Aromatoleum aromaticum EbN1: one gene and its partner. The protein of the gene in region 1 interacts with the protein of each later gene in a pairwise test. Links are inferred from orthologs where the notes say so. Each region holds a gene or a part of one and is shown in the gene's direction. Other genes may lie near its edges. The genes, in order: moeA and mobA.

What was found.
Region 2: the proteins of moeA (region 1) and mobA interact in binary tests that used the Escherichia coli proteins (3 or more experiments, as listed by UniProt). The link is inferred for Aromatoleum aromaticum EbN1 from one-to-one orthologs.

The regions. Positions count from the first base shown.
Region 1 is NC_006513.1:625,796-633,085, forward strand. The notes cover bases 1,365-4,297. They hold moeA (molybdopterin molybdotransferase MoeA), read left to right. Parts: upstream 1,365-2,170; coding sequence 2,171-3,424; downstream 3,425-4,297. Other genes in these bases: EBN1_RS02945 (c-type cytochrome), read left to right, coding at 1,365-1,968; rpiA (ribose-5-phosphate isomerase RpiA), read left to right, coding at 3,452-4,114; phoU (phosphate signaling complex protein PhoU), read left to right, coding at 4,196-4,297. In the rest of the region: hemB (porphobilinogen synthase), read right to left, coding at 1-335; yihA (ribosome biogenesis GTP-binding protein YihA/YsxC), read right to left, coding at 572-1,222; more of EBN1_RS02945, read left to right, coding at 1,342-1,364; more of phoU, read left to right, coding at 4,298-4,900; EBN1_RS02965 (oxidative damage protection protein), read right to left, coding at 4,983-5,255; EBN1_RS02970 (sensor domain-containing diguanylate cyclase), read right to left, coding at 5,259-7,004; argA (amino-acid N-acetyltransferase), read right to left, coding at 7,048-7,290. UniProt on the Escherichia coli protein: Catalyzes the insertion of molybdate into adenylated molybdopterin with the concomitant release of AMP.
Region 2 is NC_006513.1:1,749,314-1,756,624, forward strand. Bases 2,436-5,389 are described here. They hold mobA (molybdenum cofactor guanylyltransferase MobA), read left to right. Parts: upstream 2,436-3,595; coding sequence 3,596-4,183; downstream 4,184-5,389. Other genes in these bases: EBN1_RS08280 (DUF3305 domain-containing protein), read right to left, coding at 2,436-2,611; EBN1_RS08285 (formate dehydrogenase accessory sulfurtransferase FdhD), read left to right, coding at 2,760-3,599; EBN1_RS08295 (helix-turn-helix transcriptional regulator), read left to right, coding at 4,180-5,088; mobB (molybdopterin-guanine dinucleotide biosynthesis protein B), read right to left, coding at 5,057-5,389. Outside these bases: EBN1_RS08270 (4Fe-4S binding protein), read right to left, coding at 1-1,285; EBN1_RS08275 (DUF3306 domain-containing protein), read right to left, coding at 1,467-2,147; more of EBN1_RS08280, read right to left, coding at 2,144-2,435; more of mobB, read right to left, coding at 5,390-5,584; EBN1_RS08305 (sigma-54-dependent transcriptional regulator), read right to left, coding at 5,598-6,989; zinc metalloprotease HtpX, read right to left, coding at 7,173-7,311. UniProt on the Escherichia coli protein: Transfers a GMP moiety from GTP to Mo-molybdopterin (Mo-MPT) cofactor (Moco or molybdenum cofactor) to form Mo-molybdopterin guanine dinucleotide (Mo-MGD) cofactor.

The DNA.
Region 1 (7,290 bases):
AGCGCCTGCACGACCCGCGGCACGAGTCCGTCCGGATTCCACGCCTCTTCCGCGCCGGGCGTCTTGCCCCCGGCCTCGATGACCGGGAACAGCGCCAGCGCCGGCACGCCGAGCGAAACCGCCTCTTCGGCGACGCGCAGCAGGTTGTCGAGCGACACGCGGTTCACCCCCGGCATCGACGGCACCGCTTCGGTGAGGCCCGTCCCTTCGAGCACGAACACCGGATAGATCAGGTCATCCGTGGAAAGCCGGGACTCGCGCATCAGGCGGCGGGAAAAATCGTCGCGGCGCATCCGCCGCATGCGGGTCGCGGGAAAAATTCCGGTAGGGCGCATGGTCAGTCCAGTCAGGTGGAGGCGAAACACCCGGTAACGAAACCGCGGAGGAACTTCGCCGAAAGAGGCTTATCTTATCGTACAGATGGTGACGAGCCATCTCCCGCTTCACCTCCCTGAGCGGGTGCCTTAATCCAGTTAAGGCGTTTGACCCCGGGCTTTATCCCCTTTAGCCCGGGGTTTTTTATTGCCCCGGTGGTTTATCCGCCCAGTTTATCCGCCCACGGCGGGACAGGCTACTTCCCTGCCGCGCGCAACTGGGCGGGGGTAGGAATTGCCGGCAGATCGTCGCTAGGCAGACCGAGCCAGCCAGCCACCTTGTGCTCGACCTCTTCCATGCCGATTTTCTTCAGGCTCGAGAACAGTTGCACGCTGATCTGCGGCCCGAGTGCCGCGACTTCGCGGCGAACGCTGGCGAGCGTGGCCGCAGCCTCGTTGCGCGACAGCTTGTCGCATTTCGTCAACAGCACATGAATCGGCCGCCCTCCGGGCACGAACCAGTCGATCATCTGGCGGTCGAGGGGCGTGAGCGGATGGCGCGAATCCATGATCAGCACCAGTCCGATCAGGTTTTCACGTTTGCGCAGATAGTGCTCGAGCAGCCCCTGCCATTGACGGCGGATGTTTTCCGGCACTTTCGCGTAGCCGTAACCGGGCAGGTCGACGAGCACCGCCCCGCAATCGAGGCGAAAGAAATTGATCAGCTGGGTGCGCCCGGGCGTCTTCGACACGAATGCCAGACGTGTATGATCGGCAAGCGTATTGATGGCGCTCGACTTCCCGGCGTTGGAGCGTCCGGCGAATGCGATTTCCGCGCCCTCCGGAGGAGGCAGAGCCCCTGATTTTGCAATGGAAACTTCGAATCGTGCGTTACGGAAGATCGGCATCTGGGAATCGGCAAGAACAAGGGCGGGGTTAGAGGCGCCCACCTTGCATCGCGCAAAACGGGGTACTTAGTATAGAATAACGCGTTTGTGACGACCGCTCACGGCTTTCTGAGGACACCATGATCAAGCGTTCCCTGCTGCTCCCGCTGCTGCTGGTTGCCGGCGGCCTTCAGGCCCAAGAACCGGCTCCCGATCTTGCAAAGGCGAAAATGACGGCTGAAACCGTCTGCGCCGGCTGCCACGGACCGGATGGCAACAGTCCGATTTCGGCCAATCCAAAGATCGCGGGGCAGCACGAGGAATATCTCTACAAGCAGCTGAGAGCGTTCAAGTCATGGGACGGCAAGCCGCCCGAGCGCGAGAACCCCATCATGGGCGCCATGGTGGCCGGACTCGAAGACGCGGACATGAAAGCGCTCGCGGTCTACTTCGCGTCGCAGAAGCTGCAGCCCGAGAGCGCGAAGAATGCGGAGACGGCACAACAGGGCCAGGACATCTGGCGTGCCGGCATCACCGCGAAAGGCCTGCCGGCCTGCTCGGGCTGTCACGGCCCGACCGGCGCAGGCATGCCGGTCCAGTATCCGCGCATTGCAGGCCAGTTCGCCGAGTACACCGAAGCGCAACTGAAGGCCTTCCGCGACGGCGTACGCAAGAACGATCCGAACCTGATGATGCAGACGATCGCGCTGAAGATGACGGACGCGGAAATCAAGGCGGTCGCGGATTACGTGGCAGGACTGCGTTAAGAACCGAACAGCGGGATCGCAGTTCGTGAACGGGGTGGTTCGGCCACCCTTTTTCTTGCCGGCCCCCGAACCGCCAGCCACGAATGTCCGGGCGCAACTGACGAGCGCCCTCGACCAGAACACGAGTTGCCGCGCAGACGGTCGAGCGTGCAATGATAATCAGCAGTGTGGCGGCGCGCCGCCGCGGCAAGGGATGAGAGTCATGAAACAGAACTCCGGCGCGAAGCCCGCGCCCCGCTCCCCCCACCTGACCACCGCCGAAGCGCGGCGAACGATTCTGGAAAGCCTGGCGCCGATAAGCGGGTGGGAACGCGTGGCGGTCCGCAACGCGCTCGGGCGGATTTTGCTCGAGGACGTGATCGCGCCGTGCAACGTGCCGGCCCACGACAACTCCGCGATGGACGGCTATGCCGTGCGGTTTCGCGATCTCGAGGCCCGGCCCGAAACGGCGCTTGCGGTGGTGGGCACCGCGTTCGCCGGCAAACCGTTTTCGGGCATCGTCGGTGCGGGACAGGCAGTTCGGATCATGACTGGCGCACCGATTCCGCAAGGCGCCGACACCATCGTCGTGCAGGAAATGGCCCGCGCCGCCGACAGCCAGGTGTTCATCCCGCCGGGACAGCAGGCAGGGCAAAACCTGCGCCGTGCGGGCGAGGATCTCGCTCTCGGCAGCGTCGCACTGCCGGCTGGAAAGCGCTGCGGCCCGGCCGAACTCGGGTTGGTCGCTTCGCTCGGCATCGCCGAAGTCACCGTGCGCCGGCGCCTGCGTGTCGCGTTCTTCTCGACCGGCGACGAACTTGCGTCCATCGGCAAGCCGCTCGCACCGGGCGAAGTCTACGACAGCAATCGCTACACACTCTTCGGCGCGCTTTCCCGTCTGGGCTGCGACATGCTCGACATGGGCGTCGTGCCAGACAACCCGACGGCCCTCGAAGCAGCTTTTCGCGGTGCCTCGGCCGATGCGGACGTGATCCTGACCAGCGGCGGCGTGTCGGTCGGCGAGGCCGATTTCATCCGCGAGCTGGTGAATCGCCTCGGCGAGGTCGCGTTCTGGAAAATCGACATCAAGCCGGGCCGCCCGATGGCTTTCGGCCGTATCGGCGATACCTGGCTGTTCGGCCTGCCGGGCAATCCGGTCGCAGTGCTGGTGACTTTTTACCAGTTCGTGCAGGATGCCCTGCTCGTCCTCTCCGGCGTTTCGCCGCTGCCGGAACCCGCGCTGTTCGAAGTTTCGTGCGGAGAAGCGATCCGCAAGCAGGCCGGCCGCCGGGAGTTCCTGCGCGGCCAGCTGGGAACGGTCGACGGCCGGCAGACGGTGCGCCTCGCGGGAGCGCAGGGCTCGGGAGTGCTGCGGTCAATGTCCGAGGCGAACTGCTTCATCGTCCTGCCCGAAGAACGCGGCGACGTGGCAGCCGGAGAACCGGTTATGGTGCAGGTTTTCGACGGACTGATCTGAAGCGACGTTTCACCGGATGGACATTCAATGACCCAGGACGAACTCAAGAAGGCAGCCGCGATCGCGGCACTCGACTACGTCGAAAACGGAATGATCGTCGGCGTCGGCACCGGCTCGACCGTCAATCATTTCATCGACGGTCTGGCCGGCATCAAGGGCCGGATCGCGGGAGCGGTGTCCAGTTCGGAAGCCAGCGCACGCCGCCTGCAGGCCCACGGCATCCCGGTTCTGGATCTGAACGACATCACCGACCTGCCGGTGTACGTGGATGGAGCCGACGAGATCGATGGCGGGTTTTGCATGATCAAGGGCGGAGGCGGCGCGCTGACCCGCGAAAAGATCGTCGCGGCGGTTGCGCGCCGGTTCATCTGCATCTGCGACGCGAGCAAGAAGGTCGCCTGTCTCGGCCGCTTTCCGCTGCCGGTCGAGATCATTCCGATGGCCCGCGCCTACGTCGAACGCGAACTGGTCCGGATCGGCGGTCGGCCCGAACTGCGCGAGGGATTCGTCACCGACAACGGCAACCTGATCGTGGACGTGCACGGCTTGATGATTACCTCACCGCGCGCGCTCGAGACCGAGCTGAACCAGATTGTCGGGGTGGTCACCAATGGCCTGTTCGCGCGCCGCGGCGCGGACGTGCTGCTGCTGGCAACGCTCGCCGGGGTCGAGCGACAGGTTGCAAACTGAGAAGCGCGCGCTCCCGACGCTCACCTGAAACATTCCGGTCATTTTTTGCTGCTAGCCTCCTCGCACACAGGGGATTCCAACATGCCGAGCAAACACACTCTTACTCATTTCGACACCGAACTGGAGTCCATCCGCAAGCGTCTGCTGGAAATGGGCGGCCTCGTCGCACAGCAGCTGAGCCGCGCGATCGAGGCGCTGAGCAGCGGGGACATGGCAACGATCGAAGCGGTCATCGAAGACGACCGACGCGTCAATGAAGAGGAAGTCGCGCTCGACGACGCCTGCATCCTGCTCATTGCACGGCACGGGCCCACAGCGGGCGACCTGCGCATGGTCATGACGATGATCCAGATGATCACCGACCTCGAACGGGTCGGCGACGAAGCGAAGAAAATTGCGAAGGCGGGCAGGCAGATCATCGGCTCCGACGTGGTTTTCGTGCCGAAAGTCGAACTGCGGCACGTCGCGGCGATGGTGATCGACATGCTGCAGCGCGCGCTCGACGCCTTCGCCCGCATGGATCCCTCGTCGTCGGCCGACATCGCCCGCCAGGACAAGGAAGTCGACGCGATCTTCAAAGGCATCATGCGCCAGCTGATCACCTACATGATGGAAGATCCGCGGCTCATCACGCGCGCGCTCGATGTGCTGTTCATCGCCAAATCGATCGAGCGGATCGGGGACCACGCCAAGAACGTGTCGGAATACGTGGTGTATATGGTCAGGGGCCGCGACGTGCGCCACGAAGGGATCGAAGCGCTGGAGCGCGAGTCCAGGGTCCGCTGACGGGGCTGCTGCGGCCGGAAAAGCGAAGGGATGACCCGCAGGTCATCCCTTCGTCGTTCGCACCCGCGGCATGCGCCGGGATTTACTGTGCGGGAGGAACGTAGCCGCCGACCTGGTCCGCACCACCGCCGAAGAAATGCTTTTCCATCTGTTCGGCGAGGTACTTCCGTGCCCGCGCATCCATCAGGTTGAGGCGATTTTCATTGATCAGCATGGTCTGGTACTTCACCCACTGCTGCCAGGCTTCCTTGGACACATTCTCGAAAATGCGCTTGCCCAGCGCGCCCGGCACCGGCGGCAGGTCCAGCCCTTCCGCTTCGCGCCCAAGCTTGATGCAATTGACCATACGGGCCATCGTTCAATCCCCTCTGCAAATGGGTTCATCGGATTCTGAAGACGCCATTCTATCGGATTCGTGCGCTTCACTCCTGGCCAGCGTCCATCTGTTGCGGCCACGATTCTTCGAGCAGTACATCGCCTGATCGGCAATCGCGATGAGCTGTTCCGGGTTGTCCGCGTGCTGCGGGAACAGCGCGATCCCGAGGCTCGCGGTGAGGTTCATGGACCGTCCCTCGAATTCGAAGCGCTGCGTCTCGATGACTTCGAGGATGCGGCGGGCGAGCTCGCACAGATCGCGCTCTTCGGCATCGGGCACCAGCACGCCGAATTCGTCGCCGCCGAGGCGGAAGAACATCTCGTTGCGCCGGATCACGCCCGCGACGGCCCGGGAGAGACCGACGAGCACCGCATCGCCCGCCTGGTGACCGAACTCGTCGTTGATCGGCTTGAAACCGTCGAGGTCGATCGCGATCAGTCCGACACGGACCTGATGGCGGGTCGCTTCGGCCAGCAGGCGATTCAGCTCCTCGTGGAAACGCCGCCGGTTGAAAAGGTTCGTCAGCGGATCGCGCTCGGCCAGTTCCACCATCTTCCGGGCGATCTTTCGCTCTTCGGTGACATCCTCGTAGATCCACACCCGCCCGATCCAGCGCTGGCCCTCGGCCGACTCCACGACCGTGGACACGTCGGTGACGATGCGTCCGTCGCACAGGCCGATCTCGTGCGTTTCGCTGACACCATGCATCTGCAGCACGCCGGCGATGTGTTCGAAATACGCTTCGGGCTGCTCGATCAACGGAGCCACGCGACTTTGCAGCACCACGTCGCGCATCCCGATGAGGTTCTCGTCGGGCTCGAACCCCCAGATGTCGAGCATCGCACGGTTGTAGTAGAGGACCCGGTGGTCGCGGTCCATGAACAGAATGCCGAGGCGGATCACGTTGAGCAGTGCCGAAAGGCGCTGGCGCTCATCGTTGCTGCGGGCCAGATAGCGTTCACGAAGCGCCTGCGCGCGACGCAGCTCGGTCACGGTCTCGAGCAGTTTGTATTCAGTTTCCTTGCGCGCCTGGATGTCCTCCGCCGACATCCGCAAACCTGCCGGATGAGTGGAATCGTCGCCGAGCCGCCGCCAGTGGCATGCGACCCAACAGATGCGCCCGTCGGCACGCATCAGGCGCATCTCGAAATTCGCGGGTGGGCCGCCCTCGGCGACTTTCCGCGCCGTGCGCAAACAATAATTGCGGTCCGACTCATGCACGAGGAACGCGATCGCATCGGGCGCTGCGAGGCATTCGGCAGGCGTGCGGCCGGTGATGCGGTGGATCGACGGGCTGATCCAGACGAGGCGCCCGCCGACATCGAACAGCGCCTCCAGTCCATACACGCCTTCGGCAACCTCCCGCAGCCGCCGCACCTCGTCGGAGACGGCGTCGATACGTGCGAGGGCATCCTGCGGCTGAACCTCCCGTGAAAGCGCGAGCGGAATCGCTGCGTCGGCATCGAGCCGGTCGAGCCGCGCCGCGATCTCGATATTGCCCTGCTCCCTTTCGCGCCCCCGGCGCAGCCTGTCGCAGCGCACGGCTGCCCCAGCCAGCAGGCCGATTACGGCGATCGTGATCACCGCCGCAAGGCGCGCGCCCTCGGCCCCGACATACTTTCCGATTCCGACTGCGAACGCAGCAAGCATCGCGGCGACCATGCCGGCGAGCACCGGAACCAGCTTTGCGCTGCCCTCTTCGCCGCTCAATTCGTCGCCTCCTCGCATACTGCGAGAGACCTCTTTGCGGCAGGCAATACCTCGCGAATGCTCATAGCGGCTTCGTGAACACCTTGGAGCGGCGCTGGTAGTTGTACAGTTCACGCTTCTGCCGCGGCAGGGCGTCCGGCCCGATCTCGCTGAAGCCGCGCTCGCGGAACCAGTGCGCGGTGCGCGTGGTCAGCACGAACAGCCGCTCGAGGCGCTGCGCGCGCGCGCGCTGCTCGATCCTTCGCAGCAGCTGGTCGCCCAGCCCCGCCCGCCGGTACTCGGGAGTCACTGCAAGGCAGGCGAG
Region 2 (7,311 bases), 1.1 Mb from region 1 along the record:
CGCTCCAGGTTTCGAGCGGGATCACCCGCGCTGGCAGGCCCTTGCCGCGGCGCGCGAGCCGGTCGACCAGCGCTCGCCCGGCGCCCGCCGAATGGAACAGCACACACGGCGCTTCGCCGCCGGCGTCGCGATACGCGGCGAGCACGGTCCTGACGCGCAGGCCGAGATCTTCGACGCGCGGATATTGCGACGCCAGCGCGCCGCTCGGGCACACCGTCGAGCAGCTGCCGCAGCCCTGGCACAGGTACGGGTCGACGCGCACGGTGTCGCCGGCGGACGAGATCGCCTCGGCCGCACAGGCTTCGACGCAGTTCGAACAGCCGCGCTTCCTCGAGCGCCCGTGCGCGCACAGCCGCGCATCGAGCGCGACATAGCGCGGCTTTTCGAACTCGCCGACGAATTCGGCGAGCGCCTGCGCCGCAAGAGCCTGCTCGAGCGGATCACGCCCGGGCGCGGCGTAGCCCTGCGGCGGCTCGACGCGCCTGATCAGCGGCGCAGCGGAGAGATCGAGCACGAGGTCGAAGCGGCTTTCGCGCGTCGTGTCGCGGCGCGCAAAGTCGATCGCGCCGACGGTGCCGCACGCTGTCACACAGCTGCGGTGCGAGCGGCAGCGCGACGAATCGACCTGGTAGTCCCAGCCGATCGCCCCCTCGGGACAGGCCCGGATGCAGGCGTTGCAGCGCACGCACAGGTCGAGGTCGACCGGATTGTCCTGCGTCCAGGCGACGTCGAAAGCGCCCAGATGCCCAGCGACGCGCACGTCGCTGCCCGACCAGACGGGATAGCGGCGCTCGACCGGCAATTCGGCGTCCAGCGTTGCGCCGGTCATCAGCACCGCGACTTCGAAACGGGTCTGCAGGCGTTCCGCCCAGCCGAGCGCTGCGCCCGCTTCGCCGATGATCAGCAGCGCGTTGCCGGCCGCGAGCGTGACGCCGGGGACCGGATCGGCCTCGGGCAGCAGCGCCGCGGCGAGCAAGGCGGCCATTTTCGGCGTCGCCGCCGGCGCTTCGACCGACCAGCCGGCGTTCTCGCGCAGGTTCAGGAAATCGATGCGCGACGGGGCGTCCGCGGCAAGCTGCGCGAACAGCGCGGCCTCCTGCGTACAGCCGACCAGCACATCGCCGTCGGCAAGCGCCGCTTCGACCGCGGCGATCTCGCGACGGCACAGTTCATGGTGAACTCGGAGCGGTTTGTCGGCGCCGATCGCACTGGCGAGCGCGGCCGCGTCGAGCGTCGAGCTGCGATTGCAATCGCAGAGTTTTATCTGCCTGCGGCCTGTCGGCATCGTGGAGGTCTTCCGGTGGGGTATTCCACCTAAGCACGAGCGATACCACTGATCACGAAAGAATACGAACCGTAACGGAGCGATTTTCCGCGGCGAAAGACTCGAACCGGACGCTCTGGCGACAATTTGTCCTTCGCGCCCCAAAGTGTCGCACCCGAGAACGCTCGTGCGCCTTTCGGTTTCAGCGATCGGGGCGGGCGTTGCCGGTATCCTCGTCGGCCGTTGCGGTAGTGCAGCTCGCATCCGGAGGCCCGTCGGCGGATAGCGGATCGTCGGCAGAAACAGCCGGGGCGGGGTCTGCTCCGGTTTCGAGCTCGGCATCGACCACAACACCCGCTCCGGCACCCGGGTCGGGCTCCGCAGCACCTGGGCCGGGGATCGGCTCGACCGGCGCGGCGGTCCGCCCGTCCTCTTCCTGCTCGTCGCCGAAAAAATTCCGGAACTGCCGCAGTCGTTTCATCACGTCCGGCGGAATCGGGTCGGCAACGGAATAGTCGGCGATATACGTATCGAGGCCGTCCATGCGATTGAAGTGAGGATCGCTGAAGAGCTTGCGCAATGCCGCGCGGCGCAGCGGCTCGCCGACTTCCTTCTTCAGGAAGGCGGTGAAATCGGCGTCGAGGTCGAGCGTGTCGATCGGCGGCAGCGACGGGACGGCGCCCGGATCGACTGGCGCGTCGGCGCCGCGCGCTGCTCCCGCATCGAGCTCGCCGGCTTCGGCATGAGGACTGCCTGGGGCTGGCGTTGAGGCTTCCTCGCCCGGTGCGGTCTGATCAGGTGCGCCTGCGGCCGACGCCGTCCCGCTGTCGCCGCGGCGCTTGAGCCGCGACCAGCGTTCGAGAAAGCGCGCCGGCGTCGTCATGGCCGTTCGCGATCCTGTGCGAGCGGATCATTGCGCCGGATCTTCTTGCGCGGCGCGGGCTCGTAGTGGCGGTTCACGAACGCCCCGACCCAATCGGCAATCTCGCGCGACATCGGCACGCCATCGACCTGCTCGCCAGAGTCGAGCAGCCGCGCCGCTTCGCCGTAGCTCGCAGTGACCGTTGCCGGCCGCGCGACGCCGCCTTCCATGCGCCACATGACGAACACTTTCGGCACCGGAGAACTGAGATTGAGGAAATAGTTGGCGGCTTCGTCGCGGAACAGTTCGAGCGCGAAGCCGCCGACGCGGAACTGGTCGCAGTCGGTTTCGGCGACGATCTGCCGCATCGCCGGCTGCGTATCATCGAAAGCCGGCACGACGCCGACGGCTTCCCAGGCCTCGTCGGCCCAGCGGTTGTCGAGGCGGCGGCGCTCGATGATCACGGCGATCGGAAAGCGATCCATGGCCTTACTCCGGCGTGGCGGGATGGCGCACAGCATACGTGAGTCGCGGCGCACGGAAAATCGACACGGCGCGATCGCGATTCCCGCTTGCGGCGGGACGCCGCGTTGAGACTAGAATGGGACTTTCCCGTACGACCTTGCGCCTTCGATGAGCAGTTCCCCCGCCAAAGCCACGCGTCGTCCCGTCCTCAGCCACGCCAGCCGGCCGCTGACGGTCACGATCTCGGCCCGCAACGAGGCCGGCGACGTCGTGCCGACGCCGATCGCCGGCGAATACCCGTTGACGCTGTATGTCGACCGCCGCGAGATCGTCACGCTGATGACGCTCGGCGCCGCGCCCGAAGCGCTTGCGATCGGCTGGCTGCGCAACCAGCGGCTCGTCGACAGCCTCGACGACATCGCCTCGGTGCAGGTCGACTGGGAAACCGACGCAGTCGCGGTGATGACGCGCTCCGGGATCAAGGATGCCGATGAACGCCTCGGCAGCCGCACGGTGACGACCGGCTGCGGCCAGGGGACGGTATTCGGCGGACTGATGGACGAAATCGACACGATCCGCCTGCCGGCCGAGCGCAGGCTGTCGCAGGCAACGCTTTACGCGCTGATGGAAGCGGTGCGCCACCACGAGTCGGTCTACAAGCAGGCCGGCGCAGTGCACGGCTGCGCGCTCGCGGCGGGCGAAGACGACAGCTGCGGGATCCTGATGTTCGTCGAGGACGTCGGCCGTCACAACGCAGTCGATGCGATCGCCGGCCGGATGTGGCTCGAAGAGCTCGACGGCAGCGACAAGATCTTCTACACGACCGGGCGGCTGACGTCGGAGATGGTCATCAAGACCGCGCAGATGGGCATCCCGTTTCTCGTCTCGCGCTCGGGCCTCACCCAGATGGGCTGGGAGATCGCGCAGCGCATCGGCCTGACGATGATCGGCCGCGCCCAGGGCCGCCATTACCTGCTGTTCACCGGCGAGGAGCGCTTCACGCGATGAGCGCGCCACACGAGAAAATCACTGGCGTCGTGCTCGCGGGCGGTCAGGGCCGGCGCATGGGCGGCGTCGACAAGGGACTCGTCGCGCTGCGCGGCCGCCCGATGGTCGATTGGGTGCTCGAACGGCTGCGCCCGCAGGTCGACGAGCTGATCATCAACGCGAACCAGAACGCGGAAATCTACGCAACCTTCGGTCACCCGGTGTTTGGCGACGACATCGGCGGCTTCGTCGGCCCGCTCGCCGGGCTGCACGCGGGGCTCGCGCGCGCGCAGCATCCGCTCGTCGCCACCGCCCCGTGCGATTCGCCGTTCCTGTCGACCGACCTCGTCGCGCGGCTGCACGCGGGGCTCACCGACGCGGATGCCGAGCTCGCCGTCGCGCGCACTTTCGACCAGCCCCACCCGGTGTTCTGCCTGTGCCGGCGCGACCTGCTGGCACATCTGGAAAGCTATCTCGCCGGCGGCGGCCGCAAGGTCGACGCGTGGTATGCAACGCTGAAAGTGGTCGAAGTGCGCTTCGACGACGAGGAAGACGCGTTTCGCAACATCAACACGCGGGGCGAGCTGCAAAGCTTCGACCAATGAGCGCGACCGACAGCGGCGCGGGCTTCGAAAGCCCGTGCCTGACGGCGAAGCAGGCTGCGGTCTATCTGCACCTGAACGAGAAGAAACTCTACGAGCTCGCCAACAGCCGCGAGATTCCGGCAGCGCGCATCGGCGGCAAGTGGCTGTTCCCGCGCCAGCTGCTCGACGACTGGCTGCTCGAACAGGCGCACGGAGGCCTGTTCACCGACCGCCTGCTGATCGCCGGCAGCGGCGACCCGCTGCTTGCCGCAGCGGTCGATGCCCTCGCCCCGGACCTCGGCGCACAGGCGCTGGTCGCTTACAGTGCGACCGGGGCAGTGCCCGGCATCGAGCAGCTCGTGCGGCGCCGCGTCGAGCTGAGCCTGCTGCACTGGGGCGACGCGCAGCACAGTGTGGCGCAGCATGCGACGCTGCTGCGCAGCTACCCCGGCCACGCGCGCTGGACGCTCGTGCGCGTCGCGTTGCGCGAACAGGGCGTGCTGTTGCGCCCGCGCTTCGCGGGCCAGCCGCTCGAAAAGCTCGCGGGGCAGGAAGTGCGCTGGGCGATGCGCCGGGCAGGATCGGGCTCGCAACATTTCCTCGCCTCGGCGCTGACGGACTGCGGCATTCGCGTTGAAGACTGCAGCGCGGTCACAATTGCGCGCAGCGAACGGGACGCAGTGGCGCTGCTCGCGCGCGACGACGCCGATTGCGCTCCCGGCAGCCGCGCCGCCGCGACGGAAGCCGGGCTCGCGTTCCTCGCGCTCGGCTGGGCAGCGCTCGACGTCGCGTTACCCAGGGAAGTGTTTTTCCGCCACCTGTTCCAGCAGCTGCTCGCGAGGCTCGGCGCGCCGGATCTGCGCCATCTCGCCGCGCGGCTCGGCGGCTACGACCTCACGCCCCTGGGGCAGGTGCTGCCGCTGTGAAGGCGTTTGTGAAAGCGTAAGCGACGATGAAATCGGCGACGGCCTGCGGATCGTTGAGGTCGAGGCGCGGCAGGGAAGTGTCGACATCGGCATCAGTGGCGATCGCGACGATGTGCGGATCGTGCGGAAACAGCAGCGGTTCGCCGACTTCGGCGCGATAGACCTCGATCTTCGGCACCACGGCGTGCTTGAAACCCTCGACGAGCACGAGGTCGCAGTCGGAAAGCTTGCCGAGCAGCGCGTCGAGCGGCAGCTCCGGCTCGTCGCGCAGCTCGCGCATCAGCGACCAGCGCCGCGCCGAACTCACGAGCACTTCGCGGCAGCCGGCGCGGCGGTGGCGCCACGAGTCCTTGCCGACGTGGTCGGTGTCGAAGCGGTGATGCGCGTGCTTGATCAGCGACACCGCGAGCCCGCGCGCATCGAGCACGGCGATGACGCGCTCGATCAGCGACGTCTTGCCGCTGCCGGACCAGCCGGCGAATCCGATCACTTTCATCCGCGCGGTCCTTTCAGGTCAGCGATTCGTCCCATTCGGCGCACTTGCGTTCCAGCGTCTTGCGCGAAACGCCGAGCCGGCGCGCCGCTTCGGACTTGTTGCCGCCGCACGCTTCGAGCATGTGCAGGATATGGCGCTTCTCGACTTCGCCGAGCGACAGCTCAGTACCGACCAGCAACGCATCGCCGCGCAGGTTCGGCGCCTCCGGCGGAAATGCGCCGAGGATCAGCGAACGTTCGACGAAGTTGCGCAATTCGCGCACGTTGCCCGGCCAACGGTAATGCGCCAGCCGCGCGAGCAGGGCCTCGGGGATTGCGAGCGCGGGTACCGCGAGCTGCATCGTCAGCAGGTTCATGAAGTGATGCAGCAGGTCCGGAATGTCTTCGGCGCGTTCGCGCAGCGGCGGGATCAGGATGTCGACGACCGCGAGACGGAAATACAGGTCCTCGCGGAAGCGGCCCGCAGCGACCTCGGTGGCGAGGTCGCGGTTGGACGCGGCGATGATGCGCACATCGACCGGCACCTCCCGCTCCGACCCGACCGGCCGCAGGCGGCGCTCCTCGAGCACGCGCAGCAGCCGCGTCTGCAGCGCCAGCGGCAGCTCGCCGATCTCGTCGAGGAACAGCGTGCCGCCGTGGGCATAATGGAACAGGCCGTTGCGGCTCTCGGTCGCGCCGGTAAAAGCTCCCCGGATGTGGCCGAAAAGCTCGCTCTCGATCAGCTCCGACGCGATCGCGGCGCAATTCACGGGCACGAATGGCCGTCGCGCGCGCGGGCTCATCTCGTGCAGCGCGCGTGCCGCCACTTCCTTGCCGGTGCCGGATTCGCCGAGCAGCAGCACCGTGCTCGAGGTCTGCGCGACGCGGTGCAGCACTTCACGCAGCTGCTGCATCGCATCCGAACGACCCACCAGGCCGTTGCTGACTTCGCCGCCCAGGCCGGCAAGCTCGCGTCGCAGCACGAAGTTCTCGCGGGCGAGGTGAGCGCGCTGAAAGCAGTTCCTGACCGAATTGAGGATCTGGTCGACGCGGAACGGTTTGAGGATGAAATCCGAAGCGCCGCCGCGCAGCGCGGCGATCGCGGTATCGAGGTCGGCTTCAGCGGCGACGAGGATCGCGTCGCCGCTGAAGCCGTGTTCGCGCAATTCGTGCAGCCACGCGAGGCCCGATTTGCCCGGCAGCGCGATGTCGAGGATCAGCAGGTCGAAATGCAGCCGCGCCATCAGGCGCGCCGCCTGCTCGGCGTCGCGCGCGATCTCCACGAGCCCGCAGCGCGGACGCAGCGCCCGTTCGAGGAAGCTGCGCGTGTCCTCCTCGTCATCGACGACGAGGATCGAATGGGCCTGCCAGTTGAATTCCGCGGCTCTCGCCGGTTCGAGCGCCGGCTCGGCGTGGTCGCGCTGCATCCTCCCTCCCGGTAGCAGGCGGCCGCCGAATGCGGCGGCCTCTACCCTTTTATGAGTAACGGATGATACTCGACGATGCGGGACAGGCGACGCGTCCGGACGATCCGCCGCCGGTCGGACACACGGAATCCGGGAGATCCGTTGTCATGGGGAGCCGCTGATCGAGCGCCGTGGCAAACCCGCTCAGGCGCGGACCATGCTACGCAGTCGCGCGATGCGCTCCTGGGTCGACGGGTGCGTCGAGAACAGGCCGCGCAGGCCGCCGCCGGACAACGGATTGACAATCATCATCTGCGCGGTTTCGGGGTGCGCCTCGGCGGCG